Regions from separate parts of the Proteus sp. CA142267 genome, predicted to be linked through region 3. Evidence: predicted binding sites of a transcription regulator. Region 3 holds the regulator's gene; each other region holds the start of a gene.
What was found. The regulator CRP, encoded in region 3, controls carbon source genes, mostly activating them, when cyclic AMP is high. The targets are predictions, from matches to a motif close to ATGTGANNNNNNTCACAT.

Region 1 (5,098 bases), on a different contig from region 3:
TTGGTTAAGTTAACGGCTTCTTGCGCCATTTTTACATTCAATTGTTGAAGTTGGCGAATTTCATGAACCAAGGTATGTCGTTCTCTAGCTTCTTGCCCAAAACCATCTTGAACTTGTCGCCGAAAGCTTTCGAGCTGTTCACGAAAGGGGGAAAGTAAGTGCGTCAATCCTTGGCGATTTAACTCTTCAGCTTTACGTCCACTTTGTTCGAAAATTCGATTAGCTAAGTTCTCAAACTGCGTTGCAAGCCGTTGCTCACTATTTATTAATAATCGTTGTTTTTCTTCTGCGGATATTCGGCTTTCTTCCCAGCGAGTTGTCACTTCTCTTAATTCAGCTTCTTGAGAAGTAATAATTTCCCGCTGAGCTCGTAACTCTTGCTCTAGTTGTTCTATATGTTGTTGTAAAGATGGGATAATTACCGCTTTTTCTTGGGCGATAGCAAGCTGTGTGTGATTTTCACGTAGCATGGCTTCTTTATCGGATAAACGTTGTTGGATAGACCACCAAACCAGTGCGCCGCCAACAAGTACACCACCTAATAAACCAATGATCCCATATAACAACTGAATATCCACTAAAGCGACCTTTTTACTTTCCAGCGGACTACGTTAAAACGCATAGGTAATATTGTCTAGCAACAATTTACATCATGACTTGATTTGCGATAAAGGACGCAGTTATCCCATCCATTTCGCAAGCCATTGCAAACCAAAAGCACCGGGCGCCAAAATGCCAAAGGCCCAAATCATGGCTGATGTTAAATTAGCAATTTGAAAATAACGTTGTGGCATCGCACAAATACCCGCAACTAACGGGACAATTGCGCGAAAAGGTCCAAAAAAGCGTCCAATAAATACCCCCCAAATTCCCCAGCGATTAAAGAATTGGTGACCTCTAACCAATGTTTGTGGTGAACGTGAAATTGGCCATAAATTTTTCACACCCTCTTTATAGTGAAATCCTACCCAGTACGATACCCAATCACCAAAGAAAGCACCTAATGCAGCGGCAAGCCAAATCGGCCAAAAAAACAGACCACTCTCACCAATTAAGGCACCTAACCCCAATAAAATAACCGTGGCAGGAATAAGCAAAGAGATAAACGCGAGTGACTCACCAAAAGCAAGAAAGAACACGATCGGAATAGCCCAGATCTCGTGCTCTTTTACAAAGAGAGTGATGGTATGAATAATATCTTGTACTGTCAAAATAGAGACCTTAAATTCGGTTAATCTAAGTGAAATAAAATATCCTGATTAACCGAATATAAATCACTTCATTATTCTAGAAAATAATTTTGTAAGGCATCTCGGCTAGAAGCATCTAAACCGATATCTTTTTCTAGCCAAGTATCCACATTACCGTAATGCTGATTAATACTCGCTAATGCCGTTTGCAGAAACTCTTCTTGTACCGAATAAACATAGGCAAATTTATCAACAATGTTATCACTCATTGTTTTGGCATGTTCTTCTAAAAGATAAGCGCGATAAGGCGCTAATGTTTCATTAGTTAGCAAGTAATCTTCCATTACTACATCTAAAGATGCACCGAGTGCGAATAACACTAAAGCTGAGCCAACACCTGTTCTATCTTTACCTACTGCACAGTGTTGTACTACGCCCCCTTTTTCGGGTTGCGTTAATAACGTAGCTAATTGTTTATAGGCGGGATTATTAATAGGTAACAATTTATATAGCTGAAACATAAAAGCTTTAGCATCAAATTGCTCGAGTATTTCAGGCGTCAGCTTTTCAAGATTGGCAGAGACTTCTTTAGATAACGGATTGGCAGGAGCATGATAATATTGCGCACCGTCCCAGACACGGTCGGGTTTATCAACGATTTCGCCACTATCCCGATAATCAATGATTTGAAAAAGATTTTTATCAATGAGAAGAGATTGGTCTGTATTGGTTAATCTATCCAACGAGCCAGAGCGAAAGAGCATTCCAGGTTTAATAACACCACCGTTACTCAATTTTTTACCGCCTAAATCACGAAAGTTAATTCCGCCGACTAAAGGCAACACCGAAGGATGTGTTTGTAATATATCAGTCATAATGCCTCTTCTCATTGTTGTATTGTTAAGACCTCAAAGACCTTAACAGAAATTAGCACCTGTTAACACATTAACATGATGAATTACCATACAAAAAAAGCCCTTAATACTTATGTATTAAGGGCTTTCATATTTGATTAAAAAAAACTTATTTCATTAAAATGCGAGCGGCTTCGATAACGATACCTAGCGCATTATTTTCAGTTTTCTTCAGTAATTCTGCATCTGGAATTTCTTGTTGAGTACGGTTTACGATAACACCCGCAACCATACCTGCACGTAAACCTTGGCTTGCACACATTGTTAATAATGTTGCAGATTCCATTTCATAGTTCATTACGCCCATTTCTTGCCACTCTTTCATAGAGCCTTTGAAACGGCGAACAACGCGACCTGTATAGGTGTCATAACGCTCTTGTCCTGGATAGAATGTATCTGAAGATGCAGTAACACCTACGTGTACAGTTGAGCCATTGTCTTTAGCGGCTTTGTACAGTGCGTTCATACATTCAAAATCAGAAACCGCTGGGAATTCCATTGGTGCGAAATGTAAGCTTGCACCATCTAAACGAACCGCAGCAGTAGTGACAAGAATATCACCTACATTGATATGCTCTTGAATTGCACCTGTTGTACCAATACGTAAGAAAGTACGGATACCTAACTGTGCTAATTCTTCAACTGCGATAGAGGTAGATGGACCACCGATACCTGTTGAGCACACAATGACAGCTTTACCATCAATTTCGCCGCGCCATGACGTGTATTCACGTAAAGAAGCCAGATGAACTGGGTTATCCATTAATTTTGCAATTTTTTCAACACGCTTAGGATCACCTGGAACAATTGCTAAAGTGGCACCCTGTAGGTCATTTTTGGTTAAACCTAAGTGAAATACATCAGACATATCGGACTCCTCAATGGGACAAAACCAATGATCATTAAATTAAAAGTTACTGTATCAGTTTTTCAGACCTTTTTAGTGACTAACATCACTTACAAGGCACCAAGTAAAGTAACAATTTCATAAAATTGTGATTATCATCACGAAAATAGCGTTCGAAATATATTTTCAGCAAATACATTATCAATATTCGCTGACTTCAATCATTCACTAAAACAAATATTTCATTTATCAGTATAGATGACACAAATACCTTGATGCACATATACTCTAAATAATTCAAGATGTAGCTAGGCGACAAAAGAATGAGTCGCTAGGAGCATACAATAGTATGTGACTGGCGCGAGAGAATGAAGTCAACAACGCTACAGCTTGAAGTATGACGAGTATAGAAGTATGTGACTAGTGCGAGAGAATATAGTCAACAACGCTACAGCTTGAAGTATGGCGAATATAACGCGTACACTACCCGCCCTTAAAACATAAACACCAAATGTGACAAACACATCGTCACTGGAGTAAACATGAGCTTATTTAACCAAATTGCGAGCCTACTAGGTGGCGAAAAAATCAACCAATATAAAACTGTCCTTGAATGGATTGGATCTCAAGGTGGTATTGAAGGCTTAGTAAAGCAATTTGATACAGCGGGTTTAAGTGAGCTTATTCAATCTTGGATAAGTACCAATACAAATTTACCTATCAGTGCTGAACAAATCGTAGCGGTTTTTTCATCACCCGTTATTAACGAACTGGCGTCAAAAATTAATTTAAGTACGACAGAAGCTTCTGAAATGGCAGCACAATATTTACCTAAATTAATTGATAAAGTTACACCGGATGGCGTTGTACCTAAAGACTTAGATTTAGTCAGTGCTGGTATGGATATTTTAAAAGCGAAGATTTTCGGTGGCTAAATAAACAGACTGTTTTAATGCGTTTTCCCTTACATCCCATAAGAGAAAACGCATCACATTCTTAATAGTCAAAATTGATTACAACAAACCTTCTTCAATCAACGATTCATGAAAACGTTGTTTCTCTTCAGGTGTTGCCTGAATACGCTCTAAAGGCACATCTAAAGCATAAGGGATATTCTGTTGTGGCGAATAAACGGCTAATACATAAGTATTTCCATTTTGCTCAATTACAATAGGAGGTGTTTTCTTATTTCCTGAATAAGCGATACGGATATCTTTACCCTCTAAATTAAGATGATAAGTGGCAATAAATTGCTTATTACTCACAACCATTTTTGCAGGAATAGCTATTAACTTTAAAGGCTGAGTTCCCACTGATAATAATGCTTTTCTTACTTTACTCGTCAGTGTTTGGCGATAAATAAAAAAGATCACACTAAAACCAAATAGGCAGATAAAAATAATGGTGCTAATTAAACGAAGCCAAATATTATCTATCGCCACATCAACGGTCATTTTACTTAGATCATTTGCATCAGCGACGGGTTCAACTAACACATCTTTGGGACCTAAATCTAAAAAAGTAAAATTACGCGAAACTTCATTGCCTTTATAACGTAAGTCAACACTACAGTTAGTAAGAACAAAGAGTTGCGAGCGGCAAGAGCCCTTCACCGTAGCATCAACAGGTACTGCATTCTTACTGATTTTATAATCATAAAGAATATTGGGAATTTGATAAGCGCTAAATACCGTCATTGCTAGCATGAAAATAACTAAGAATAAGGTGCGAAATAATCCACCATCTCCTCTTAGTGGAACTAATTTCAAAGGTCGAGTTGGAAAAGCATCTAATACTTTATCCGAAAGCTTAATGCTAGTTTGCACAATAATTATATCCATAAAATTAGAGAATTTTCGCAGTATAGCAACTCTAATAAATATCAATAATAAGATTTACTCTAAGTTTTAATAAATACCTTTCTTTTTAATTTTATATAAATTTAGCCTGCTATTTTGACTATGCGACTTATCTAAAGTAGCAGATCAAAAATAACAGGCTAATAAACGATTAATTATTTTATTACACGTTCTGACGCAAATACTTAGCGGCCTCAACCATATTCGCTAATGCTGCGCGTGTTTCAGGCCAGCCTCGTGTTTTTAATCCACAATCTGGGTTCACCCATAAACGCTCTGCAGGAATTC
Region 2 (5,098 bases), on a different contig from region 3:
AAATATTGTGCTTGAGTTTCCATTCAATGGCTTTTGCACCAGTGATGTTGCGAAGTTCAGCTGTTTTTTCTTCGATTAGGACTTGGAAAGGTTTTTTCCAAACAAATGGCATCACTAATTCGATATGAAGAACATCGTCAATCATCGCACATTGATGTAATGCTTTTAGAGAAAGCAGATTACGTTTCAATGTCGGGTGTTCAAAAGTAGACAAGACACCTGAAACTTTTTCGTTCAGAATCTCAGGGGTGGTCTGCTCGGGGGATTTATCACTCATCCCGGCTCCTCTCGTTTTCATTATTTATTAAATATATGAGTGCATCTATCATATCAGATAGTAGATGACTACGATAATGCCTTACCTCAATTTGCCAACTGAAATTTCTCTTGCAAAAACTCGATTATTGCCCTAGCGACATCATGACGGATCGGTTACCATCAAAGTCCCTTTTATTAATTTTATGGAAGTAAGATCCTTACTATGTCTCACGTCGCGAATAAATTATTGGTAACCTGCGCGTTACCTTATGCTAACGGTTCAATTCATCTCGGTCATATCCTTGAGCACATTCAGGCAGATATCTGGGTCCGTTATCAACGAATGCGCGGCAAAGAAGTTCATTTCATCTGCGCTGACGATGCCCACGGCACTCCAATTATGCTGAAAGCTCAACAATTGGGTATAACTCCAGAAGCCATGATTGAAGAAATGAGCAAAGAGCATCAGCAGGATTTTGCAGGCTTCAATATCAGTTATGACAATTATCACTCTACACACAGTGAAGAGAGTCGCCAATTATCGACTAAAATTTATCTGGCACTGAAAAAGAATGGTCACATCAAAAGTAAAACAATTTCTCAGCTTTATGATGAAGAAAAAGGCATGTTCCTGCCTGACCGTTTTGTAAAAGGCACTTGCCCTAAATGTAAAGCGCAAGACCAATATGGTGATAACTGTGAAGTTTGTGGCTCAACTTACAGCCCAACAGAATTAATTAATCCACGCTCTGTCGTATCAGGTTCAACGCCTGTAATGCGCGAAACAGAACACTATTTCTTCGACTTACCTGCATTTAGCAATATGTTACAAGAGTGGATCCGCTCTGGTGCACTGCAAGAACAAGTTGCGAATAAAATGCAAGAATGGTTCGACAGTGGTTTACAACAGTGGGATATCACTCGTGACGCGCCTTATTTCGGTTTCGAAATTCCTGATGCACCGGGTAAATATTTCTATGTATGGCTAGATGCGCCGATTGGCTACATGAGTTCATTCTTAAACTTATGTGAAAAACGTGGTGATTTAAGTTTTGATGAGTTTTGGAATAAAGACAGCAAAGCTGACCTTTATCACTTTATTGGTAAAGATATCGTCTATTTCCACAGCTTATTCTGGCCTGCAATGTTAGAAGGTAGCGAATATCGCAAACCAACAAACTTGTTTGTTCACGGTTATGTCACCGTAAATGGTGCGAAGATGTCAAAATCTCGCGGCACCTTTATTACTGCTCGCGCTTATCTTGACCATTTTGATGCAGATTGCCTACGTTATTACTATGCAGCAAAACTTTCATCACGCATTGACGATATTGACCTAAACTTAGAAGACTTTGTTCAACGTGTAAACAGTGACATTGTTAATAAAGTGGTTAACCTTGCATCGCGTACAGCAGGTTTTATCAGCAAGCGTTTTGATGGCAAATTAGCAGATTCTTTAGATGATGCTAAGCTTTATCAACACTTTGTTGATATGAAAGAAACCATTGCACAATCATTTGAAAATCGTGAATTTAGTAAAGCTGTTCGTGAAATCATGGCATTAGCAGACGAAGCTAACCGTTATATCGACGAAAAAGCGCCTTGGGTAGTGGCAAAACAAGAAGGTCAAGATGCTCAGTTACAAGCAATCTGTACAATGGGAATTAACTTATTCCGCGTGTTGATGACGTATCTGAAACCAGTATTACCTTCACTAACAGAACGTTCAGAAGCCTTTTTACAAACCCAATTAACATGGGATGCACTAGAACAACCACTGTTAGGCCAAGAGATCACTAAATTCAAAGCGTTGTTTAACCGCATTGAAATGGATAAAGCCAATGCAATGGTTGAAGCATCAAAAAGCACCATTGCACCTGTAAAAGAAGTGACAGGTCCATTAGCAGATTCACCAATTCAAGAGACCATCAAGTTTGATGATTTTGCGAAAATCGATATGCGTATTGCTGAAATTAAACAAGCCGATTTTGTTGAAGGCTCAGACAAACTGCTGAAACTAATTTTGGACTTAGGAGGCGAAACTCGCCAAGTATTCTCAGGTATTCGTACTGCATACCCAGATCCTAAAGTGTTAGAAGGTCGCTTAACGGTAATGGTGGCAAACTTAGCACCTCGTAAAATGCGTTTTGGTATTTCAGAAGGCATGGTAATGGCAGCAGGCCCTGGCGATAAAGATATCTTCTTACTCAGCCCAGATTCTGGTGCAAAACCGGGCCAACAAGTGAAATAACAACCAAGATTCATTTGCCAAATAAATACATGGCGGGGTTCTATTAGAGCCCCGCTCTTTTTTTATTGTGATCCATAGCACACTTTCAAAATCGGTGTATGATAATTCTGTTAGTTGATTTGGGACACTTACTTATGAAATCTAAACGGGCACGATTGCAGATTACACTTTGGCATTATCTACGATCTTTTTTGGTACTTTATCTTTGTCTTTTTGCTGGTAATCTTATTTCAGCCCTCCTACCCTTTGCGGTTCCAGGCAGTATTGTTGGGTTACTGATCCTTTTTGGTTTACTTGCTTTCCAGCTTATCCCTTTGCGTTGGGTTAAACCTGGCGCCAATATCCTGCTGAAAAATATGTCATTACTCTTTATCCCTATCGGGGTAGCCGTAATGAATTATTATGATTTACTTAGTCAGCAGCTTTTCCCTATCGTTTTAGCCTGTATAGTCAGTACGTTTGGGGTTATGGCACTGGTTGCTTACTGTTCACATTATGTTCATCGGGAGCGTATTATCGTAGGTTCAAAACCAGATCAAGTTGAAGATGTTATTGAAACAAAAGAAAAAGATGATGATAAAGCATTAAGTGAGAAGAAAAAATGTTAGTGTTAATGAATATATGGTGGTCACTTCCTTTAACCATAATTATCTTTTATTTATCACGTAAACTTGCTGCTCGTTATAAATTACCTATATTGAACCCTTTACTTATTGGTATTGCGGTTATTATTCCTATCTTGTTAATTACACATACTCCTTACGAACACTATTTTGCTGGTAGTCGTATTTTAAATGATTTATTACAACCTGCCGTTGTTGCTTTAGCTATCCCGCTTTATCAGCAATTACACCAAATTCGCGCACAATGGAAATCACTGATAAGTATTTGCTTTATTGGTAGTGTTGCTGCCATGGTCAGTGGTACTGCGATTGCCTTATGGGCAGGAGCAACTCCCGAAATTGCCGCATCAGTCTTACCTAAATCAGTCACAACACCTATCGCAATGGCAGTTGCAGACTCCATAGGTGGTATTCCTGCAATCAGTGCTGCATGTGTTATTGCAGTAGGTATTTTAGGTGCCATTTTTGGTCACACTCTATTCAAGATATTGCGAATTCCAACTCACGCCTCTCGGGGATTAGCGATGGGAACCGTTTCGCATGCAGTAGGAACAGCAAGAGCGGCAGAAGTGGATTATATCGAAGGTGCTTATAGTTCATTAGCATTAATGACCTGCGGGATTATTACCTCTTTACTTGCTCCGTTTATCTTCCCTATTATTTTGCATCTTTATAGTTAATCTCATTTCCAGTGGTAAAACAAAAACCTTCGCCTAATTAAGACGAAGGTTTTTTTATGCCAATTCAGAAATTAATAAAGATACTTCGGTTAATTCACCCTTTCTAAGTTTCAATGCCATATTAATCATTGATGTAAAATGTGCATTTTTCACTATTTCAGTATCAACTAAGCCTTTAGAAGCAAGCCAATTTGCAATTTCACTTCAATCATAAAGGGGGTTTTTTCCTATAACACGCAAATAAGGTGTTGGAAATTTTCCATTAATTCATTCGCTATTTACAAGAAATAAACGTTTATTTTATAAGTACGGCATTAATAGATTTGGATTAGCGAGTTATCACAGAAGTGTTCAATTAAAATTTCATTCCCTTTGGAGATTTTTCATCTCACTATTTTTGAGAAAAATGCTATAAATTTGAGATATATCTCTCAATTAATGAATTTGTTGCAATTGTTTCATTGAAAATATGATTTTCATCACATATAAGAATGGGTAAAGATGCCTAGAATCTTATAATACAGAAAGATTAATGGGAGACTCATGTATGCATACTCGTTTTCAGGCAGTTTGGTCAGATTTATCCCCTCAGTTACAACAAGCACTTGCTCCTTATCTTGAGCAGGATGAATTCCCTGCAATGTTTACGGCAGAACAGGTCAACGCCATAAAAACACAGTTACAATGTAATGATGATGCCTTAGCCCTAGCACTTTTACCTGTTGCTGCTGCTTGTGCTGTTGCACCTATCTCTAATTTTAAAGTCGGTGCAGTTGCGCGTGGTGAAAGTGGTAATCTCTACTTCGGTGCCAATATGGAATTTGCTGGCGCTCCGCTACAACAAACTGTTCACGCTGAACAAAGTGCTGTGACTCATGCATGGTTACGTGGTGAATCTCGCTTAATCTCCGTCACTGTTAACTATACACCTTGTGGTCACTGTCGCCAGTTTATGAACGAATTGAACAGTGGCACCCATATTCAAATTCAGTTACCGGGTAGAAAAATGGCAACATTAGGTGATTATTTACCTGATAGCTTTGGCCCGAAAGATCTCAATATCACCTCTTTATTAATGGACAAAGTTAATCACGGTTACAAAATTGATAATCCTAGTGAATTAGCACAACAGGCACTACAAGCCGCTAATCGTAGCCATGCACCTTATAGTGAGTCACATAGTGGTATTGCTGTTCAAATGAAAAGTGGCAAGATTTTCCAAGGTAGTTACGCAGAAAATGCCGCATTCAACCCAAGTTTACCGCCATTACAAGCCGCATTAATTT
Region 3 (5,098 bases):
ACCTTAAGTCAATATAGCGATACAGGACAAGGGCAATCTCGCAAATATCTACACTCTTATGATGAAGCAACCCCTTACAACCAATTACCAGGAACATTTACTCCTTGGGAGCCATTAGCTAGTAATACTGATGTTCTCTTTTATGAAGGATTGCACGGCGGCGTTGTTACCAACGAACATGATGTCGCTCAACATGTTGATTTATTGGTCGGTGTTGTTCCTATCGTCAACCTAGAGTGGATACAAAAGCTTATCCGAGACACGACAGAAAGGGGGCACTCACAAGAGGCGGTAAGAGATTCAGTTGTACGCTCAATGGATGATTATATTAGCTACATTATTCCTCAATTTTCACGCACTCACATTAACTTCCAACGCGTTCCGACCGTTGATACTTCGAACCCTTTTTCTGCCAAAGCAATTCCCACTCTTGATGAAAGCTTTATTGTTATTCGTTTTCGTGGCTTAACTGATATTGATTTTCCCTATTTACTTGCGATGTTACATGGCTCGTTTATGTCAACAATAAACACTATTGTTGTACCGGGCGGGAAATTGGGATTAGCGATGGAATTAATTATGGCACCATTAGTCAAAAAATTATTAAATGGCGAAAAGATAAGTTAACCAAAATAAAATTTGTCTCTATAAAAATAATATCCCTTAATTAATGGGATATTATTTTTCAAATTAAACTTTATTTTAAAATATCAAAATTAGTCAATATCTTTTATTTCAAATGAATGCGTAATATTGGCTGCTTTTCCTAACATTAAAGAAACAGAACAATATTTTTCTGCGGATAATTGAACTGCTCGTTCTACAATTTTATCCGTTAATTCTTTACCTGAAACAATAAAATGTAAATTGATATCAGTAAATAAACGAGGGGCTTCTTCGCGTCGCTCTGATGTTAATTTCACTTCACAATCAGTCACTTGGTGACGACCTTTACGTAAAATGCTTACGACATCAATAGCGCTACATCCACCCGCAGCAATTAATACCATTTCCATTGGGCTTGGGGCTTTATCACCCGAATTCCCATCCATCATAATTTGATGGCCTGATGAAGATTCACCGACAAAAGATAAATCTTCAACCCACTTAACTCGTGCTTCCATTTATTTTCCCCCTAAAGATGACAGAAACTAAAAGAGTACATTCTCATAATTCAACTAGCAATTAGCAAATAGGTTTATTATGCTGACTGCGTAAAACGAGACTTAATGCACTAATTGTGTTAAAAACAATATCTGCTTGATGATAGTGGTTAAGATCAATGCATTATTTTCTCATTTATTATAATCTACTCCATATTAACTTACCGTGTTCTCAGGAAGTTAATAGGTAAAGATAGGATTTTTAAGCACGCTGTCTCAAAAGGGAACCTATCCGTTTTGAAAGGCTGCATTTAACGTACAGAGGATAACGCGAATGGTTCTCGGCAAGCCGCAAACAGACCCGACTCTTGAATGGTTTTTGTCACACTGCCATATTCACAAATATCCATCCAAGAGCACGCTGATCCACCAAGGTGAGAAAGCGGAAACACTTTATTATATTGTTAAAGGTTCCGTGGCTGTTCTTATTAAAGATGAAGAAGGAAAAGAAATGATCCTCTCCTACCTAAATCAGGGGGATTTCATCGGTGAACTTGGATTATTTGAAGAAGATCAAGAACGTAGTGCATGGGTTCGAGCAAAAACAGCCTGTGAAGTAGCAGAAATTTCCTATAAAAAATTCCGCCAATTAATTCAGGTTAACCCTGATATTCTGATGCGCCTTTCTGCTCAAATGGCGAACAGATTACAAACAACATCAGAAAAAGTAGGTAACCTTGCTTTCCTTGATGTAACAGGCCGTATTGCACAAACCTTATTAAACTTAGCAAAACAACCCGATGCAATGACGCATCCTGATGGCATGCAAATTAAAATTACACGTCAGGAAATTGGTCAAATCGTTGGTTGTTCACGCGAAACTGTAGGCCGTATTCTGAAAATGCTGGAAGATCAAAACTTGATCTCCGCACACGGTAAAACTATCGTCGTTTACGGGACTCGCTAAGTTTTCCCGCTCGAAACAAACAATAGCCCATAACAGGGCTATTGATATACTTTTTGTTAAACCCCATCCTCGTTGATGGGGTTTTCAGTTGATACTATCCTTTTACAAATTCTGCAATAGCCGCTTTCAATGCCACCATTCCTTCTTGCAGTTCTTCTTGAGTAATAATTAACGACGGTGTAAAACGCATCACATCAGCCCCTGCGTTTAACATCATTAAGCCATGTTTAGCAGCAAGACCGAGTAACTCTTTGGCTTTACCTTCATATTGTGGCGCTAATTGCGCTCCTATCAACAAACCTTGTCCACGGATTTGCGAAAAGACCTGGTACGTTTGATTGATTGCCGCCAGTTCATCCACAATCCATTGATAGCGCTTTTCTACACCCTCAAGTACCTCTGGTGTATTAATTAAATCAAATGCGACATTACCCACTGCACAAGCTAATGGATTGCCACCATAGGTTGTACCATGCGTTCCAACACCCATTGCGGAAGCTATCTCATATGTTGTTAACATCGCACTGAGTGGAAAACCGCTTCCCAGCGCTTTGGCGGTTGTAATAATGTCTGGTGTCACATCATAGTTCATATAGGCAAACAGTTTACCTGTACGCCCCATACCTGTTTGTACTTCATCAAGAACAAGCAGAGCTTGATGCTTATCACACAACCGACGTAGCCCTCTCATAAACTCAGGTGTTGCCGCTGTTACGCCACCTTCACCTTGAACTGGCTCTAAAACAACGGCACAAGTGTGGTCATCCATAACCGCTTTAACAGCATCTAAATCATTAAACGGTACATGCACGATATCGGCAGGCTTAGGACCAAAACCATCCGCATATTTAGGTTGTCCACCAACCGATACTGTAAACAGCGTTCTGCCATGAAATGCATTGTGAAAGGCAATAATTTTAGTTTTATAAGGGCTATGGCGAGTAATGGCATAATGGCGAGCCAATTTAAATGCGGCTTCATTTGCTTCTGCACCCGAATTGGCAAAAAAGACACGTTCTGCAAATGTGTTATCTATTAATTTTTGTGCTAAACGTAATGCAGGTTCATTCGTAAAAATATTACTGACGTGCCAAAGTTGCTCACTTTGTTCTTTCAAGGCTTGATTTAGAGCTGGATGAGCATGCCCTAGTGCTAAAACCGCAATACCACCAGCAAAATCGATATACGATTTTCCTTGCTGATCCCAAACACGGCTACCCATCCCTTTGACAGGAATAAATTCTGCGGGTGAATAAATTGGCAACATTACTTGATCGTATGTTGCCCTATTGATGCTTTGATTTGTCATTACCCCACCTGATCGTTACCCATATTCAATATGAAAATATAATCACTAAATATGAATAAAAAATCAAATGTGGTTTTGTATAAAAAGACGTTATTTCGCTATTTAAATGCTATCCATTTAATATTTAAGGAAATTATTTAATAGCTCATGTCCTTGTTCACTTAAAATACTTTCCGGGTGAAATTGAACCCCTTCAATTGGCAGTGTACGATGGCGAATTCCCATAATTTCATCAACATTTCCATCATGTTGGCTCCATGCCGTCACTTCAAAAGGTACTGGTAATGTTGTCGCATCAATCACCAAAGAGTGGTAACGCGTCACACTTAAAGGTCGATTAAGTCCCTTAAAAACACCTTGTTGATTATGATGTATTAATGAATTTTTACCATGCATCACTTCTCGTGCTCTGATAACCGATGCACCAAAAGCTTGCCCTATCGCTTGATGTCCAAGACAAACCCCAAGAATAGGAATTTCACCGGCAAACCGCTGTATAACCTCAAGAGAGATACCTGCTTCATCAGGAGTACAAGGTCCTGGCGAGATAACAAGATGTGCTGGCATCATCTTTTCTATCTCTTTAAGTCCGATCTCATCGTTACGCTTAACAACAACCTCAGCACCCAATTCACAGAAATACTGATAGAGGTTGTAAGTAAACGAGTCGTAATTATCAATAAGTAACAGCATATTAGCCTATCCGACTGATTTTCTTATCATTATCTATTTTATTACTATTTTAAAGCGAGTGTAGATTTGCCAAAATAGTTCGTTGTTTAACCGACTTGGGTACAACAAAGCCGATTATCATAGCACAGGTATAAAATATGAATAGTAAGCAAGAAAACCTGCTGATTTATTGCGCAATAACAAGAATGACGGTAATTGATGATGAATAGAGTGATTAATAGCGTAGTGAATACTTATTGCAGGAGATCACACGAAAAAAAGAAGGATAAAAAATATTTTTTTCGCACTAAAAAACCCGGAATGAAAACATTCATTCCGGTTTATATGCATTTTATCTTATTAGAATAAGTAGATATCCTATTCTAATAATGCGTTTATTGTTTTACGACTTCCGCAGATAAAATTGTGACCGTTTTTACTGGCACATTTTGGTAAGGCCCAATATTACGAGTTGGAGTTTGTGAAATTTTATCGACTACATCCATTCCTTTCACAACTTTACCAAATACGGCATAACCAAAATCACGTTGGCCGTGATCTAAAAATGCATTGTCAGCCACATTAATAAAGAACTGGCTGGTTGCACTGTTTTTATCTGACGTGCGCGCCATGGCAATAGAACCTTTTATATTGCGTAATCCATTGTCGGCTTCATTTTTAATTGGCGCTCTGGTTTGTTTTTGCTGTAAATCAGCAGTAAAACCACCGCCTTGAACCATAAAACCAGGAATAACACGATGAAAAGTGGTGCCGTTATAGTACCCATCTTCGACATACTGAATAAAATTTTTCGTTGTAATTGGGGCTTTTTTATTATCCAGTGATATTTCAATATTGCCTTCAGAGGTGACTAATTTAACGAAGGTTTCTCCCGTTGCCATTGCAAAAGTCGCTGTTGTTAAAGTGCAAGCGGTAACGAAGGTGACAAGAAAACGTTTTAACATGCAGGGATCCTTTACTTTAATAGTCTACAACTTACTTAATATGCAGCGATTCTAATTCGCTGAGGTAAATAGTGCCAATCAT
Region 4 (5,098 bases), on a different contig from region 3:
ACCTAGCCATTTTTTTAATCAACGCCAATCAGGGCAGATTATTACCCGTATTCAAGAGCTTTCACATATTCGGCAATTTATTACTAACTCTGCTTTTATGCGAATACTAGATCTGGTTTTTATCATCGTATTTATCTCTGTCATGTTCATGTATTCGTCACTTTTAACATGGATAACCTTAGGTGCATTAACACTCTACTTTCTACTTTGGCTTATTTGTGGCCCTTTTATTCGTTATTGGGTTGAGCAGGAATATCAGGCCAATGCGGATAATACCAGTCTACTAACAGAAGCAATAAATGGTATCGAAACAATAAAAATCACAGCAACAGAAAATAAATTTATAGAAAGCTGGCAATACAAACTTACAGATCATATTAACAAACGATTTTCTGGAGCTAAAAAAGCGTTATTTGCACAACAACTTATCTCTATCATTCATAAAATCGCGACAGCCATTATTTTATGGCAAGGTGTTAATTTAATTATCAAGGCACAAATGAGTGTGGGTGAGCTTATTGCTTTTAATCTTTTTGCTGCGCATATTACACAACCTATTTTACGCTTAGCGCAATGCTGGCAAGATTTTCAGCAAGCAACCATTTCTTTGCGTCGTATTGGCGATATTTTAAATACCCCTACCGAACATCATCCTTATGGAACTGCAACCGTTCCTAAAATCACAGGGAGCATTATTTTTTCAAATGTCTATTTCCGTTACGCTAATAACACACCAGATGTCATTGAAGCTCTCTCATTATCTATTCCTGCTGGTAAGTTTATCGGTATTACGGGGCGTTCTGGTTCAGGAAAGAGTACTCTTACACGTTTGATCCAACGTCTTTATACGCCTCAACAAGGGCAAATTTATATTGATGGAATGGATCTCGCTATCGCCGATCCACTCTCTTTACGCCAAAGTATTAGTCTTGTTTTACAAGAGAGTTTTTTATTTAGTGGCTCGATCCTTGAAAATATTCGTTTATCAAAACCCAACGCGAGTGAAAGAGAGATAATAGAAGCTTCTCAACTTGCAGGGGCTTTAGATTTTATTGAGCAACTTCCTTTAGGTTTTAATACCCAAGTTGGAGAAAGAGGTCGCAATTTATCTGGAGGACAACGTCAACGTATTGCGCTTGCTAGAGCTTTATTAACTGATCCGCGTATTCTTATTTTAGATGAAGCAACTTCAGCATTAGATTACAGATCAGAAGCACAAATTTTAGCGAATTTGCCTCAGATTTGTAAAAACAGAACTGTAATTAGCATTGCACATCGTCTAAATACATTAGTACATTCAGATTATATCTATGTAATAGATAAAGGTAGGGTATTAGAAGAAGGAACACATGCTCATTTAATAGAAAATCGAGCACTCTATTACCAATTATGGAAGCAACAAATTCAATAATTAAAATTTGATAAATACAAAAAAAAGGCTCGATATTTCGAGCCTTCAATATATTACCGATAATGTATCAATAATTAGTAAAGCATACGAGCACGGATTGTTCCCGGTAATGCTTTGATTTTTTGTAACACTAATTCAGCTTGAGCTTTCGTTTGTGTTGTAATATCAATCACAACATAACCTACGTTACCTGATGTACGTAAATACTGTGCGGCTACGTTGATGTTTTCTTCAGTAAACACTTTGTTGATGCTGTTCATCATACCTGGACGGTTTTCATGAATATGCAGTAAACGGTTTACATCATCACCGTGGCTTGGCAGTGATACTTCTGGGAAGTTAACAGCAGATAATGTAGAGCCGTTATCTGAATATTTCGCTAACTTGCCCGCAACTTCATAACCGATGTTTTCTTGTGCTTCTTGGGTTGAACCACCGATATGCGGTGTTAATATCACATTGTCAAACTTGATAAGTTCAGAAATAAACGGATCGTTAGGATCGTTATTCGCACCTGGCTCTGATGGGAATACGTCAACTGCTGCACCTGACAAATGCTTAGATTCTAGTGCTTGTGATAACGCAGGAATATCAACCACAGTACCACGAGAAGCATTGATAAGAATTGAGCCAGGTTTCATGCGCTGAATTTCTTCATGCCCAATCATATTCTTGGTTGATGGTGTTTCTGGCACATGTAAGCTGACAATGTCACACATATTCAACAGTTCAGAAAGATGACGAATTTGTGTTGCATTACCTAATGGCAGTTTGTTTTCAATATCGTAAAAATAGACATCTAAACCCACGCTTTCTGCCAAAATACCTAACTGTGTACCAATGTGACCATAACCAATAATACCCAGTTTTTTACCACGCGCTTCAAAACAGCCTTTAGCTTGTTTATCCCAAATCCCACGATGCGCTTTCGCATTTGCTTCAGGAATACGACGCAGTAATAACAGTAATTCACCAAGCACCATCTCTGCCACGGAACGGGTGTTTGAGAAAGGAGCGTTAAATACAGGAATACCGCGACGAGCAGCGGCATCTAAATCAACCTGATTAGTGCCGATACAGAAGCATCCCACAGCAACTAATTTTTCAGCGGCTGCAAAAATTTCTTCTGTTAAGTGAGTGCGAGAACGAAGACCAACAAAACGTGCATCACGGATAGCTTCTTTTAATTCTTCGTCCGATAATGCGCCTTTGTGATATTCAATATTGGTATAACCCGCCGCTCTTAAATTTTCTACTGCACTTTGGTGCACACCTTCAAGGAGTAGAAACTTTATCTTTTCTTTTTCCAAAGATACTTTGACCATTTACCCTGCCCTATCGTTATTACATTTAATGAAAAACAAAATCCTGTCTCATCAACATAACAAAAATAGATTTTGTGGCAATACAACCGATTGCAGTGATGACAGAATAAGCGGTAAATAAAGTGATTTTCTACCGAGTAAAATGATTTTGACTTTGAAAATGGCAGGATTTTAAAGAGAAATATAACTATCGTGTGATATATATCACTGAATTTGCAGTTTCTAAAATAATTTAAAAAAATAGGTAGCCATAGCTACCTATCTTAAAAAGAATTATTTAATGGTTTTCACACCTTCAGAGGTGCCCATTAAAACAACATTCGCGCCACGGTTAGCAAATAATCCTACAGTTACAACACCCGGAATACTGTTAATTTTGTTTTCCAGCTCAATAGGATTAAGAATTGTTAAATTATGAACGTCTAAAATAACATTACCGTTATCAGTTACCACATTTTCACGATATTCTGGTAAACCACCCAGTTTAACGAGTTCACGTGCAACATAAGAGCGCGCCATTGGAATAACTTCTACTGGTAATGGAAATTTACCTAGCACATCGACTTGTTTAGATTCATCAACGATACAGATAAATGTTTTCGCTACACCTGCAATGATTTTTTCACGCGTTAATGCAGCACCACCACCTTTGATCATTTGCATTTGATGGTTAATTTCATCAGCACCATCAACATAGATATCTAAAGAATCAACTTCGTTACAGTCGAAAACAGGAATACCGTAACTCTTTAATTTTGCTGTGGATGCTTCTGAACTTGAAACTGTGCCTTCGATTTGACCTTTCATTGTTGCTAATGCATCAATAAAGTGAGAAGCCGTAGAGCCAGTACCGACACCAACAATCGTGCCTGGTTTTACATATTCAAGCGCTGCCCAACCTACTGCTTTTTTCAATTCATCCTGAGTCATTTAAAAAAACCTTATTTATTACGTTAATGGACTAAGAATAGCATATTGCATTCAAAACTAGCACGAGACACATCAAAAACTGAGAAGCAACATTTTAACTCATTACAACGAAAAATATGGCATAGTAAGCAATAGAATATAAAATCAAAGAGAGTCTGTTAATGAAACGCCCTGATTATCGAGCATTACAAGCCCTTGATGCCGTCATTCGAGAACGTGGCTTTGAACGAGCTGCGCAAAAGTTATGTATTACACAATCTGCCGTTTCTCAGCGTATCAAACAGTTAGAAAATTTATTTGGACAACCGCTATTAGTCAGAACTGTTCCGCCTCAACCTACAGAACAAGGGCAAAAATTATTAGCACTATTGCATCAAGTAGAATTACTTGAAGAACAATGGTTGGGTGATGAAAACAGCGGTTCCACCCCCCTTTTACTCTCTTTGGCAGTGAATGCGGACAGTTTAGCAACATGGCTATTGCCCGCGTTACATCCTGTATTAACGCAACTGCCTATTCGTCTCAATATTCAAGTTGAAGATGAAACTCGCACTCAAGAACGATTAAGACGAGGTGAAGTCGTTGGTGCAATCAGTATTCAGCCACAAGCACTACCAAGTTGTCTTGTCGATCAATTAGGTGCTCTCGATTATCTATTTGTTGCTTCTCCTGATTTTGCTCAACGCTACTTTGCAAACGGCGTAACAAAATCTTCATTATTAAAAGCACCGGCAGTGGCATTCGACCATCTTGATGATATGCATCAGGCATTTTTACAACAAAACTTCGGTTTATCTCCGGGCAGTGTACCGTGCCATATCGTGAACTCCTCTGAAGCCTTTGTGCAATTAGCTAAACAAGGTTCAACCTGTTGTATGATCCCTCATCTGCAAATTGCTAATGAACTAAAAAGTGGAGAATTGGTTGATTTGACACCGGGGCTTTGCCAACGACGTATGCTTTATTGGCACCGATTTGCGCCAGAAAGTAGAACCATGAGAAAAGTGACAGACGCACTCATTGATTTTGGTCGTAAAGTTTTAAAACAGGATGAAGAGTAATATGCTCTTTCATCTTATTAACTCAAAAAAATAGGCTTCATATTGAAGCCTATTTTAATTTCATCACAGCATGATTATTTAGTGCGTTTTAATTCAAAAACCACATCAACATAATCTTTAAACTCGATACTTTGCTGTTCATAGGTTTCTTGCACAGCAGCAGGTGCTTGCGCTTTTAATGCCATTGAATCCATACGAACTTGCCCAATAGTATAAGGTGTGGCTTCTGGAGCACGATAGCTCACACTATAAACAGCACCTAAATCAGCACCAAAACCTTTTGCGACTGACGTTGCTTGATCAATGGCATTTTTAATCGCAACTTCTCGTGCTTTTGATTTGTATTGTTCTGGATTATTTACGCCAAACTC

Region 1: a site for CRP is predicted at 3,046-3,063, ahead of udp (uridine phosphorylase). Genes of this name have one in related genera too.
Region 2: a site for CRP is predicted at 2,575-2,592, ahead of C0T34_RS06670 (CidA/LrgA family protein). Genes of this name have one in related genera too.
Region 4: a site for CRP is predicted at 2,929-2,946, ahead of serA (phosphoglycerate dehydrogenase). Genes of this name have one in related genera too.

What each region holds. Positions count from the first base shown of each region.
Region 1 covers NZ_QPMG01000006.1:17,412-22,509, forward strand. Annotated here, with positions in the region: gene rmuC (DNA recombination protein RmuC) at 1-578, opposite strand, end outside; gene C0T34_RS11185 (DedA family protein) at 681-1,211, opposite strand; gene C0T34_RS11190 (tyrosine-protein phosphatase) at 1,283-2,065, opposite strand; gene udp (uridine phosphorylase) at 2,214-2,972, opposite strand; gene C0T34_RS11200 (YidB family protein) at 3,494-3,886, shown strand; gene C0T34_RS11205 (hypothetical protein) at 3,965-4,792, opposite strand; gene metE (5-methyltetrahydropteroyltriglutamate--homocysteine S-methyltransferase) at 4,974-5,098, opposite strand, start outside.
Region 2 covers NZ_QPMG01000002.1:200,526-205,623, reverse strand. Annotated here, with positions in the region: gene apbC (iron-sulfur cluster carrier protein ApbC) at 1-277, opposite strand, end outside; gene metG (methionine--tRNA ligase) at 482-2,509, shown strand; gene C0T34_RS06670 (CidA/LrgA family protein) at 2,644-3,117, shown strand; gene C0T34_RS06665 (CidB/LrgB family autolysis modulator) at 3,111-3,812, shown strand; gene cdd (cytidine deaminase) at 4,360-5,098, shown strand, end outside.
Region 3 covers NZ_QPMG01000009.1:158,376-163,473, reverse strand. Annotated here, with positions in the region: gene C0T34_RS14725 (phosphoribulokinase) at 1-627, shown strand, start outside; gene C0T34_RS14720 (OsmC family protein) at 717-1,124, opposite strand; gene crp (cAMP-activated global transcriptional regulator CRP) at 1,438-2,070, shown strand; gene C0T34_RS14710 (aspartate aminotransferase family protein) at 2,165-3,379, opposite strand; gene C0T34_RS14705 (aminodeoxychorismate synthase component II) at 3,497-4,072, opposite strand; gene ppiA (peptidylprolyl isomerase A) at 4,447-5,016, opposite strand.
Region 4 covers NZ_QPMG01000001.1:982,002-987,099, forward strand. Annotated here, with positions in the region: gene C0T34_RS04610 (type I secretion system permease/ATPase) at 1-1,411, shown strand, start outside; gene serA (phosphoglycerate dehydrogenase) at 1,486-2,736, opposite strand; gene rpiA (ribose-5-phosphate isomerase RpiA) at 3,010-3,666, opposite strand; gene C0T34_RS04625 (LysR family transcriptional regulator ArgP) at 3,828-4,727, shown strand; gene C0T34_RS04630 (oxidative stress defense protein) at 4,802-5,098, opposite strand, start outside.